3 regions of the Kosakonia cowanii JCM 10956 genome follow, and region 1 is predicted to be linked to each of the others. Evidence: predicted binding sites of a transcription regulator. Region 1 holds the regulator's gene; each other region holds the start of a gene.
The links. Region 1 encodes LexA, which represses DNA repair genes until DNA is damaged. Its sites were predicted from a motif close to TNCTGTATGTACATACAGNA; they were not measured.
Positions count from the first base shown of each region.

Region 2: BWI95_RS13360 (DNA translocase FtsK 4TM domain-containing protein) is a predicted target of LexA. The motif match lies at 2,320-2,339, and genes of this name have one in related genera.
Region 3: sulA (SOS-induced cell division inhibitor SulA) is a predicted target of LexA. The motif match lies at 2,119-2,138, and genes of this name have one in related genera.

Region 1 is NZ_CP019445.1:874,727-878,985, forward strand. It holds gene BWI95_RS04035 (CsbD family protein) at 50-259, opposite strand; gene dinF (MATE family efflux transporter DinF) at 393-1,727, opposite strand; gene lexA (transcriptional repressor LexA) at 1,802-2,416, opposite strand; gene BWI95_RS04050 (diacylglycerol kinase) at 2,525-2,893, opposite strand; gene plsB (glycerol-3-phosphate 1-O-acyltransferase PlsB) at 3,026-4,259, shown strand, end outside.
Region 2 is NZ_CP019445.1:2,831,085-2,835,343, forward strand. It holds gene cydD (heme ABC transporter permease/ATP-binding protein CydD) at 1-156, opposite strand, end outside; gene trxB (thioredoxin-disulfide reductase) at 271-1,236, opposite strand; gene lrp (leucine-responsive transcriptional regulator Lrp) at 1,787-2,281, shown strand; gene BWI95_RS13360 (DNA translocase FtsK 4TM domain-containing protein) at 2,402-4,259, shown strand, end outside.
Region 3 is NZ_CP019445.1:2,903,624-2,907,882, forward strand. It holds gene matP (macrodomain Ter protein MatP) at 1-84, shown strand, start outside; gene ompA (porin OmpA) at 171-1,220, opposite strand; gene sulA (SOS-induced cell division inhibitor SulA) at 1,588-2,097, opposite strand; gene BWI95_RS13645 (TfoX/Sxy family DNA transformation protein) at 2,314-2,934, shown strand; gene yccS (YccS family putative transporter) at 2,931-4,259, opposite strand, start outside.

The sequences.
Region 1 (4,259 bases):
CGGGCAGGGTAGCCTGTGAGGGTTAATACACTTGAGGGGGAAGTGTTGGCTACCAGCGGTATTCGTTACGTGATTCCCAATCTGTAACTTCCTTCTCCGCTTCGTCTTTCGCGTAACCGTAACGCTCCTGGATTTTACCTACCAGCTGGTCACGTTTACCTTCGATGACGGTCATATCGTCATCGGTCAATTTGCCCCATTTCTCTTTAACAGTACCTTTAAACTGTTTCCAGTTACCGCCGACTTCGTCTTTGTTCATAATTGACTCCTTATCGTTCGGTTAAAATGACGTTCTTGCGTGCTGAACGTATTAATTATTGTAGATAAGGATTCGGCGTTCGGTTTTTTATTCGGAATCTTTAACCATACACGCCAGACGAAGCCGCAGATCCTCATGCATTGTCGGCATTGGCAAACCAGCTGCCGTTGCGCCAGTGATGACGCCAGATCAGCGCCAGCGTGATACCACGCAGCGCCAGGAAAACCGCCAGAGAGAGCCATAAACCGTGGTTGCCAAACCACGGCACCGTCAGCAGGGTCAGGCCAAAACCGGCAGCGGCAACCGCCATACTGTTACGCATTTCAGCCGCGCGCGTCGCACCCACAAACATGCCGTCGAGCAAATAGCACCACACCCCCACCAGCGGCAATACCACCTGCCAGATAAGATAGTGTCCGGCAACCGCCTGCAGTTCAGGAATGGAGGTCAGCAGCGCAATAAGCGTGCTTCCTGCCAGCGCGTAGACAAGGGCAAAGGCGAGGGCCACAAACCCTGCCTGCCGGCAGGCCGCGCGCCAGACGTGCAGCAACTGGCTACCATCGCGCGCGCCGTAAGCCTGACCGGAGTGGGCTTCGACGGCATAGGCAAAGCCGTCAAGCGCATAGGCGGTAAAGGTGAGGAACATCATCAGCACCGCGTTGGCGGCGACCGTTTCGCTGCCGAGACGAGCACCCAGCACGGTGATGGAGCCAAAGCAGAGTTGCAGCAGCAGCGAGCGCAGCATGATATCGCGATTGAGCGCCAGCAAACGGCGAACGCCGCCGCGCCAGGCGGATTTCAGCATCGAAAGAGAGATAGCCTGCCGGCGTAAAACCTGCCGCACCATCAGCAAGCCGATAAAGAAGGTGACATATTCCGCGATAACCGTCGCGAGCGCAGCGCCCTGCACATTCATATGCAGGCCCATCACCAGCCAGAGGTCGAGAACGATATTGAAGAGATTGCCGACCACCAGCAGTATCACCGGTGCGCGGGCATACTGCACGCCGAGCAGCCAGCCAAGCAGCACCATATTGCCCAGCGAGGCGGGTGCGCTCAGCCAGCGAATGGCAAGGAAGCGCCGCGCCTGCTCCAGCACTGCCTCGCTGCCGCCGGTAATATGCAGCGCCAGGTCGATAAGCGGCGTACGCAGCAGCGCAATGACGATACCTGCGCCGAGCGCCAGCAGCAGAGGCTGGACAAGCGCACGTGAGAGTGCAGAGGGATTTTTTGCACCAAATGCCTGGGCGGTCAGCCCGGTGGTGCTCATACGCAGAAACAGCAGCAGCATAAAGAGGAAGCTGGTTGCCGTTGCGCCAATCGCCACGCCGCCAAGGTAGACGGGGCTATCCAGATGACCAATCACTGCCGTATCAACTAAGCCCAGCAGCGGAACGGTGATATTCGATAAAATCATCGGCAGCGCAAGCCGCCACAAAGCTTTGTCGGATGCGGTTAACAGCGGCATAGCGTAAGCGTCGTTAAAAAGAGGAAGCGTGGCGCTGCGGCGCTAAACGGGCGCCACAGCAGAGAAAAGAGGCGTTACAGCCATTCACCGTTACGGATCACGCCAACTGCCAGCCCTTCAATGGTGAAGTTCTGTTTACGCAGATCAACAACAATCGGAGAGAAGTCGCTGTTTTCCGCCAACAGTTCAACGGTGTTGCCATGTTTTTTCAGGCGCTTCACCGTTACTTCATCTTCGATACGGGCGACGATCACCTGGCCGTTACGCGCATCCTGGGTTTTATGCACCGCCAGCAGATCGCCGTCCATAATACCGATATCTTTCATCGACATCCCGCTAACGCGCAGCAGGAAGTCCGCATGCGGTTTAAAGAGATTCGGATCGACCTGATAGTGGCTTTCGATATGCTGTTGCGCCAGCAGCGGCTCACCCGCAGCGACGCGACCAATCAGCGGAAGACCAATATCGTTCTCTTCTTCCAGCAGCAGGCGGAGACCGCGCGATGCACCAGATACGATTTCGATCACCCCTTTGCGCGCCAGCGCTTTAAGGTGTTCTTCGGCTGCATTTGGGGAACGGAACCCCAATTGCTGTGCGATTTCCGCACGCGTCGGTGGCATACCGGTTTGGGTGATGCGATCGCGAATCAGATCGAACACCTCTTGCTGCCTGGCCGTTAATGCTTTCATCCCGCCCCCTGGGTGTATATACAGTTATGCTGTGAGTATATACAGTCAACGGCGATTTTGAAACCACATTTAAGCAAAAATCCAGAGTGTTATAGAATTATGGAAACGCTATCGAAAATGTGACCAAAGAAGCGAGACCCAGGTAAAGACCGCCAGTAAGATTGTCATCAGCACCGCCGCCGATCCCATATCTTTTGCCCGGCCGGAAAGCTCATGGAATTCAGACCCGATACGGTCTACAACCGCTTCGATAGCGCTGTTGAGGATTTCGACAATCATCACCAGCGTGACCGAGCCAATAAGCAGGACGCGCGTGATGACATCAATATCCAAAAATGCAGCGATAATAATAGCCAGAACAACGGCTACGCCCTCCTGGCGAAATGCAGCTTCATTAATCCAGGCTGCGCGTACGCCTTTCCACGAATATCCTGCGGCTTTAATGATCCGGGTAAAACCGGTGGTATTATTGGCCATGAAAAGAACCTTTTTAACTATTAAGCGTCAATGAGTAGTGGTACACGCAGCGGTACCACAGAAATTATGCGTGCTTTCTGATATTCTTGCGGCGCAATGGCACTATTAATAACCAGAGGCTTTACACCCTTTATGTCCGGCTGGCCACGAATTTACTACAAATTACTGAACTTACCATTAAGCGTGCTGGTAAAAAGTAAATCGATCCCCGCAGAACCTGCACAGGAACTGGGGCTCGACACATCACGTCCTATTATGTACGTGCTGCCTTACAACTCAAAGGCTGACTTAATGACCTTGCGCGAGCAGTGCCTGGCGCATGAATTACCCGATCCCCTCGAACCGCTGGAGATCGATGGCGCGCTGCTGCCACGCTACGTGTTTATTCACGGCGGCCCGCGCGTATTCACCTATTACACGCCGAAAGAAGAGTCGATCAAACTGTTCCACGACTATCTGGATTTACACCGCAGCCATCCCGATCTGGATGTGCAGATGGTGCCGGTATCGGTGATGTTTGGCCGCTCGCCGGGGCGTGAAAAGGGTGAAATCAACCCGCCGTTGCGCATGCTCAACGGTGTGCAGAAATTCTTCGCTGTTTCGTGGCTTGGCCGCGACAGCTTTGTGCGCTTCTCCCCGCCGGTTTCGCTGCGCCGCATGGCGACCGAACATGGTACGGATAAGATCATCGCGCAGAAACTGGCCCGCGTGGCGCGTATGCACTTCGCCCGTCAGCGTCTGGCCGCCGTTGGCCCACGCCTGCCGGCGCGTCAGGATCTCTTCAATAAGCTGCTATCGTCGAAAGCGATTGCCCGTGCGGTGGAAGATGAAGCGCGCAGCAAAAAGATCTCCCACGATAAGGCGCAGCAGAACGCGATCGCGCTGATGGAAGAGATTGCCGCTAACTTCTCTTACGAGATGATTCGCCTGACCGACCGTATCCTCGGCTTTACGTGGAACCGGCTCTATCAGGGGATCAACGTGCACAACGCCGAGCGCGTACGCCAGCTGGCGCACGAGGGCCATGAAATTGTCTATGTGCCCTGCCACCGCAGCCACATGGACTACCTACTGCTCTCCTACGTGCTTTACCACCAGGGCCTGGTGCCGCCGCATATTGCGGCCGGGATCAACCTCAACTTCTGGCCCGCCGGGCCGATTTTCCGCCGCCTTGGCGCCTTCTTTATTCGCCGTACCTTTAAAGGCAACAAGCTCTACTCGACGGTGTTCCGTGAATATCTGGGCGAGCTGTTTAGCCGCGGTTATTCGGTGGAGTATTTCGTTGAGGGCGGTCGCTCGCGCACCGGGCGTCTGCTCGATCCGAAAACCGGTACCCTGTCGATGACTATCCAGGCGATGCTGCGCG
Region 2 (4,259 bases), 2.0 Mb from region 1:
CATATGGTTGAGAATGCTGGCGAGCAGCCACGCTTGCGCGACGATCAGGACGCCGCTGACCACGCCAAGCAGGCGGGAGAGCGTCAACCAACGACGAGAAATAATGCTTTGCTGTTTTAACCAGCGAGTGAGTTCTTGCTGACGGGTTTTATTCATTGCGCGCTTTGCAGGTGAAGTTATCGGATTTTTAGCCTGCGCAATGTTACAACGGTGCAAAAATAAAGGCGACTTAATGTCGCCTTATTTACCTTTGTTACTGACTTGTAAAGATTATTTCTGAACTGCCAGCCCATCGAGGTAGCGTTCAGCATCCAGCGCTGCCATACAGCCAGTGCCAGCGGAGGTGATCGCCTGACGATAGATGTGATCCATCACGTCACCTGCGGCAAACACGCCGGGAATGCTAGTTTGTGTCGCATTACCATGAATACCGGACTGCACCTTGATGTAGCCGTTTTCCAGCTCAAGCTGACCGTCAAAGATCGCGGTGTTCGGGCTGTGGCCGATAGCGACAAACAGACCGGCAACGTCCAGCGACTCGATATTATCCGGGTTTTGCGTATCGCGCAGGCGCAGGCCGCTAACGCCCATCTGATCGCCCGTCACCTCTTCCAGCGTACGGTGCGTATGCAGCACGATATTGCCGCTCTCAACTTTATCCATCAGACGCTTGATCAGGATCTTCTCCGCGCGGAAGGTATCGCGGCGGTGGATCAGATGCACCTCTGAGGCGATATTCGCCAGGTAGAGCGCTTCTTCAACTGCGGTGTTGCCGCCGCCGATGACCGCGACTTTCTGGTTGCGGTAGAAGAAACCGTCACAGGTGGCGCAGGCAGAAACGCCGCGGCCTTTATAGGCTTCTTCAGAGGCTAGGCCTAAATAGCGCGCGGAGGCACCGGTGGCGATAATCAGCGCGTCGCAGGTGTACTCAGCGCTATCGCCAATCAGGCGGAACGGGCGGTTCTGTAAATCGACGCTGTTGATATGGTCAAAAATGATTTCAGTATCAAATTTGGTCGCATGTTCATGCATGCGCTCCATCAGACCCGGGCCGGTCAGATCGTGCGGGTCGCCCGGCCAGTTTTCCACTTCGGTGGTGGTGGTGAGCTGACCGCCTTTTTCCATACCGGTGATTAGCACCGGCTGCAGGTTTGCACGCGCAGCATAGACCGCTGCGGTATAACCGGCAGGGCCTGAACCAAGGATAAGCAGCTTACTGTGTTTGGCCGTCCCCATGAGATCCTCATTATTGTTTGGCAGACATTGGGCTGGATTGTAGGGAATTTGCGGGCGTAAAAAAAGGGCGTAGCGATTTTGTTAACGATGTGTGTGATAGAAAAGACCGATGGCGGGGCAATGATTTAGGCCAAAAACATAACAACTTCTACTGAGAAAAAGGCAGTTATAAGATGAATAAATGAGGATAAGGAATCGACCTTGATGAATATCTGGCATGTTGTACTAAAAAAAGATGTTTTGCTTTGACAATCCCCTGCGCTTTTGCGAAAACATCAAAGGAAGAAAAAAAGCAGTATTTCGCGCGTAACGCACGTTTACGCATGTAAATGCCATTTTACCGGGCTAGCGAAATCTACGCATGGCGTGGACAGACGCCATCCGTGATATCGATAGCTGCCGCAGGCACCGGTCTTCTCAACACAGCCCCTGGGATTATGCAACGGTCAGCTTGCTGGCGCGCGGCACAATACGACGGGCAAAGATCCTGAACAGTGAAGTGCACAGGGTCAAGACAGGAGTAGGGAAGGAATACAGAGAGACAATAATAATGGTAGATAGCAAGAAGCGCCCTGGCAAAGATCTCGACCGCATTGACCGCAATATTTTAAATGAACTGCAAAAAGATGGGCGTATTTCCAACGTCGAGCTTTCTAAACGAGTAGGGCTTTCGCCAACGCCGTGCCTTGAGCGCGTGCGCAGGCTGGAAAGGCAGGGGTTTATTCAGGGCTATACGGCACTGCTTAACCCGCATTATCTGGATGCATCACTGCTGGTCTTCGTTGAGATTACTCTGAATCGTGGCGCGCCGGATGTGTTTGAACAATTCAACGCTGCAGTGCAAAAACTTGAAGAAATTCAGGAGTGTCATCTGGTTTCTGGTGATTTTGACTACCTGTTGAAAACGCGCGTACCGGATATGTCGGCCTACCGCAAACTGCTGGGCGAAACGCTGTTACGCCTGCCAGGCGTAAACGACACCCGCACCTATGTGGTGATGGAAGAGGTCAAACAGAGTAATCGTCTGGTTATTAAGACGCGCTAATACGGAACAGGTGCACAATCGCTGTTTTTTGATTACACTCCTGTTAATCCATACAGCAACAGTGCCGGGGAGACCCGGCGCTGTTGTCCGTTTTAGCATCAAGGACCTGGAGAGCCTGTCTTGAGCCAGGAATACACCGAAGACAAAGAAGTCACTTTTAACAAGCTAAGCAGCGGACGCCGACTCCTCGAAGCGTTGCTGATCCTCGTTTCCCTTTCTGCCATCTGGCTGATGGCGGCGCTTCTCAGCTTTAACCCATCCGATCCAAGCTGGTCGCAGACCGCATGGCATGAGCCGATCCATAACCTTGGCGGCGTGCCCGGCGCATGGCTGGCGGATACCCTGTTTTTCATCTTCGGCATTATGGCCTACACCATTCCGGTCATTATTATCGGCGGCTGTTGGTTTGCCTGGCGCCATCGCGCCACTGAAGATTACATCGACTATTTCGCCGTCTCGCTACGCCTGATTGGCGCGCTGGCGCTGATCCTGACCTCCTGCGGTCTGGCGGCGATCAACGCGGATGATATCTGGTATTTCGCCTCGGGCGGCGTGATTGGTAGCCTGCTCAGCACCACGCTGCAGCCGCTGCTGCGCAGCAGCGGCGGAACGCTCGCACTGCTCTGCATCTGGGCCGCCGGGCTGACGCTCTTTACCGGCTGGTCATGGGTCACCATCGCTGAAAAAATCGGCAGCGTTATTCTCAATATTCTCACCTTCGCCACCAACCGCACCCGTCGCGATGACACATGGGTTGATGATGAAGAGTATGAAGAAGAGGATGAGTATGATGAGGACGAGGCAAGCGACGCGCCTCGCGAATCTCGTCGCGCCCGCATTCTGCGCGGTGCTCTGGCGCGCCGTAAACGTATTGCGGAGAAGTTTGCCAACCCGATGGGGCGCAAAACAGACGAAGCGCTCTTCTCCGGCAAGCGGATGGATGATGAAGAGGAGATCGCCTACAGCGCGCGCGGTGTGCCAGCGCAGCCAGACGACGTGCTCTTCTCGGGACATCGCGCGACGGAAGTGGAGCAGGAGTATGATCCGCTGCTCAATGGTCGCAGCGTAACGGAACCCGTTGCGGCGGCTGCCGTCGCAACAACCGTTGCCGCGCAAAGCTTCGCTGCGCCGACGGAGCCGGTTATGCAAACGCCGCAGCCCGCTGAATGGCAGCATGCGCAGCAGGCGCCTGGCTATCCTAATCAACAGCCTGCTTATCAGCCGCCGATGCATAGCGATCCACAGGCCGCTTATCAGGCGCCAATGCATGGCGATCCCCAGGCCGCTTATCAGCAGCCAACGCACTATGACGAAACGGCTGCTTATCAGCACCCTGCCGCGCAGTCCGTGCCAGAGTGGCAGCAGCCGATCACGGAAGATCCGTGGACGCCAGATGCGCCGGTAACGCCGCAGCCGCAGCAAGAAGAGGTCTACTGGCAGCCGCAGCCTGCAGCCCAGCAGTGGCAGCCTGAACCGCAAATCGCCCCTGCGCCGGAGCCGGTCATCGAACCTGAACCCGTGGTGGAAGAGGCGAAACATACCCGTCCGCCGCTCTACTACTTTGAAGAAGTGGAAGAGAAGCGAGCGCGCGAGCGTGAGCAGCTGGCCGCCTGGTATCAGCCGATTCCGGAGCCCGCTGAGCCAGAACCGGTAGCCCGACCAGCCGCGCCGTCGATGCCTGTTCCACCTGCTGTGGATCCAACGGTTGTGGCAGAGAGCGTTCTGCCCGTTGCCGCTCAGGCCGCTTCAACGGCTGGCACTGCCGCCGCCGCGGCAGCAGCCAGCGCGCCGGTGTTTGGTCTTGCCGGCGGCGCGCCACGTCCGCAGGTAAAAGAGGGGATTGGCCCGCAGCTTCCGCGACCTAACCGTGTGCGCGTGCCGACGCGTCGCGAGCTTGCTTCCTATGGCATTAAACTGCCTTCACAGCGCATGGCTGAAGAGCGTGCGCGTGAAGATGAGGTGCGTGAGCCAGATCAAC
Region 3 (4,259 bases), 2.0 Mb from region 1:
GAGGATGCTGAGCATAAAGAGAAGTATGCGTCGAAAATGTCGACAATAAAGCACGACTTGCAGGCGCTGCTTGGAAAAGAGTAGTCAACCGCCTTCCTGATTCTTCCCCTTTTCAAACGCTACATAATAAAAAACCCCGCGCAATGGCGGGGTTTTTTCTGACGGAGAACTTAAGCCTGCGGCTGAGTTACAACGTCTTTGATACCTTTAACTTCGATCTCAACGCGACGATCCGGACCCAGGCAATCGATCAGAGCAGCGCGTGCTTTCACGTTGTCACAGGTGTTGCCGGTAACTGGGTTAGATTCACCCATGCCACGTGCGGAGATTTTGTTAGCCGGGATACCTTTAGAAACCAGGTAATCAACAACGGACTGAGCACGTTTCTCAGACAGACCCTGGTTGTAAGAGTCAGAACCGATGCGGTCGGTGAAGCCCAGAACCACTACGGAACCGTCTTTCGGATCCAGGTTGCTCAGCTGGCTGTACAGCTGATCCAGTGCCTGCTGACCTTCCGGTTTCAGGGTAGCTTTGTTGAAGGTGAACAGAACGTCAGACTTCAGAGTGAAGTGCTTGGTCTGTACTTCCGGAGCCGGAGCCGGAGTCGGAGCAACTACCGGTGCGGAATCTTCCTGCTGACCGAAACGGTAAGAAACACCTAAGCTCAGCAGACCGTTGTCCGGACGACCACCAACGGTGTTCGCGTCACCAATGTTGTTAGTCCACTGGTATTCCAGACGGGTAGCGATATCACGGGTAACTGCCCACTCAACACCACCAGCGAAGACCGGAGAAACGCCGGTATCGTGATCTTTGAAGCCCTGGTTGTTTTTAGCGTCTGCACGCCAAACCATACCACCCAGACGGGTGTACAGGTCAACGTCATCAGCAATCGGGTAACCCAGTTTAGCGGTCAGCTGAACGCCCTGAGCTTTGAATGCGCCGTTTACATCGCTGCCTTTGTACGGCATGCGACCCAGCCAGTCATAGCCCATTTCAAAGCCAACGTACGGGTTAACCTGATAACCACCGAACGCACCAGCGCCTAACTGGCTCTCGTGAGTCGGGCCATTGTTAGGGATCTGGTTGTTACCAACATCGTGGAACTGAGACCAGCCCAGTTTAGCACCGGTGTACCAGGTGTTATCTTTCGGAGCGGCCTGCGCTACGGTAGCGAAGCCAGCCAGTGCCACTGCAATCGCGATAGCTGTCTTTTTCATTTTTTGCGCCTCGTTATCATCCAAAAATCGCCATGGAAATCTCGTCGAGAAGTCACGGTTAAATCCTTCACCGGGGGCATTGCTCACTGACAACTCTGCAGATATCTTTACCGATATCTTTGGCTTATGCCGAGCACCCCTGGCGATGTAAAGTCTACAACGTAGTTGGAAACTTACAAGTGTGAAGTCCGTCAGGCATATGAAAAAAAAGGCTTTGTGTACACAAAATTTAACATTTGTGCTCAGATATCGTTCATCATTGATGTATGGCAAACCACGCCGCACAAGCTTTGCGGCTCTATTTAGCTAATAAATAGGGGATACTGGAAGCTGCGAAAAATAATCCCAGGAAAACTCCTAAATTTACTCAATGATACAAATTTGAGTGAATTTTTATCCCGGAAAGCTGTCTCGCAGCGAGGGGATTGCGACGAATTGGACGCATAACAAAGCCAATCGCATTACCTTCTTCGGCTGCCGATGCCAGGCGGCGATGTTCATCTTCCGTCAACTCCTCAGTATGCCAGCCAATGACAACGCTGAAATTACCGGTCCGTAACGCCCGGATCATGGAGTCCAGCGTAACCCCGGGAGAGAGTTGATTAATCTGCATCACTTTGGTCAGCGGCAAGCCAGCAGACTGAACCCACTCACGGCTTAATTTCTGTTGCGGTGTTAACCACAGCTGCCAGCGCGACTGTTGACCAAGCTGCTGTAGCAGTGGCAGCAATAATAACTGAGTCATCATGGGCTGGTCTTCATGGTAAACCACTTCGCTAATTAGCCCGGTAGCGAGAGTATTCGATTCGCTCTGGTTCAATTTGTTAATCGCGGAAGCGGATGTTTTAGAACGATTTGCATAGCCTGAAGTGTGCATAAGCAATCCAGCCCTCTGAGTTACTGTATAAACATACAGTACCCGTTGAGTGTTTAAAGATCAACCTCAATTTCTGAAAGCATCTCGCATTTTTGTTTTGTGGATGCGGCTCAATACAAAATTTGCTTGCCGTCGCGCGCGCAGTTGCCTATGTTCCTGATTACTGGATCCGCTTACGGAAAAACGCATTACCAGGTGATTTATAAAGGAAAAATCATGGAAGACCTATCTTATCAACGGATATATCAATCGCGCGAATATCTCACTTCACTCGGACAAATTAGCCATCGCGCCCACTTTGGTGGTTATAGCCTTGCAGTGGATAACATCGTTTTTGCGATGATAGCCGAGGGGAAACTCTACTTACGCGCCTGTGATGAAAGCGCGCAGTATGACGTCGTCCGGCGTGCACCGCTTTTAAGTCTCAACAAGCGGGGGCGTCAGATATCGTTAAATTATTTTTATGTCAGCGACAATGTATGGGGTGACCGCGGCTTGCTGCTGAAGCTTTCTACACTTGCGCTTGATGCAGCACGGCGGGAGAAAACACAGCGCGAAAAACTTTTTCGCCTGCGCGATCTACCCAATCTTTCCAGTCAACTCGAGTTTCAATTGCAGCAGGCCGGCATCAAAGATGCGCAAATCCTGCGGCTACTTGGTGCGAAAGTTTGCTGGCTCAGACTTCGGAAAATGAATAAACAACTCAGTGTAAAAGTGTTATTTGCACTGGAAGGGGCCATCGTCGGCATTCATGAAGCAGCGCTTCCGGCAAGTCGTCGCCAGGCGCTGCTTGAGTGGTCTAATGATGTGATCAATAAAGGAGCTAACCCTCTCTAGACTATTTGGCTTTTTAAACGAGAAACTTCCGGCAATAACGCTATCAACAGGCCAACCTGTTGTAATACAAGCGGCTCTTTGCTGTCAGGGCGCGGATCCAGTTGCTTGATGCGCTGCGATAAATCAGCAAGCGCATCCTGCACCCGCCCCTGATCGGCAGGCGAATGGTGGAGGGCATCATCCACATAACACACCGCGTCATCCAGCAGACGCAACACTTCAGGTTGGGTTAATTGCTCGCGATGGGCCCCCAGCGCAGAAATGTAGCTTATAAAAGTCTGATTAAGGCACAGCAATCTGAACGCCACTTCACGGAGTTCAGGTGAGGTACCTGGTTCCGAAGACATATTCGATACTACCGAAGCCAGTTCGGCATCGCGGTTGTAAGCGTTACGCCTGGCGATGCGATAGGCAAGGCGATTATCACGTCCTTGATGATACTGCTCGAGGATCGCGTCAAGATAACGGCAGTTGGCGTTAAATGCCTTCTCCGTGACGCTCGCCAGGTTCCTGAAACGCCAGTCCGGCCAGATAAAGCTCACTGCCGCCCAGGCGATAGCGCAGCCAATCAACGTATCGATAATGCGTGGAATAGCGACTTCGAACCCTTCCCCGAGCAGGTTGAAACAGAGCAAAACCAGCAGCGTGATGAACATTGTGGCATGGGCATATTGCACCGTGCGGAATGAGAAAAAGAGCACGCCAGTAATAACAATCAGCAGCAACTGTCCCTCTTGGGAAGGAACAAAATAGAGTACCGGCAAACCGATAGCCACACCTATCAGCGTGCCGATGACGCGCAAGCTCAGACGATGGCGCGTGGCATTATAGTTCGGCTGGCAAACGAACAGGCTGGTTAACAGGATCCAGTAGCCATGTTGTAAACCGGTGAGATGGATAAAGGCGTAGCCGATACAGAGCACCACCGACATACGTACTGCATGGCGAAAGAGGGCAGATTCGGGTGTCACATTTTGGCGCAGGCGTAACCAGACGTCGTGTAAGCCGTTCAGGCTGTCGTCGGCGAGCTGATTTTCTGTCTCGCCATGAGCCTGAGGATGAGGCTGTCCTGATTCAATCGCTGCCAGTTGCGCGTCGATCGCGCGTAGATTGTCGAGTAAAAAACCGAGTGCTTTGACATGTTCGGGAGTCGTTTCCCCGCTGTTTTTTATCCGCGCCAGCGCGGCGTCAAGGTGAAGGAATACCCGTTCAAATCGACCGTCATGCTGATAGGGCTCGCGCAGCAAAATCGCGCGGGAGAGCTGCGCGCAGGCTTGAGACTGCATCGAAAGAAGACGTTGAAAGCGGAACATCACGTCGCTATA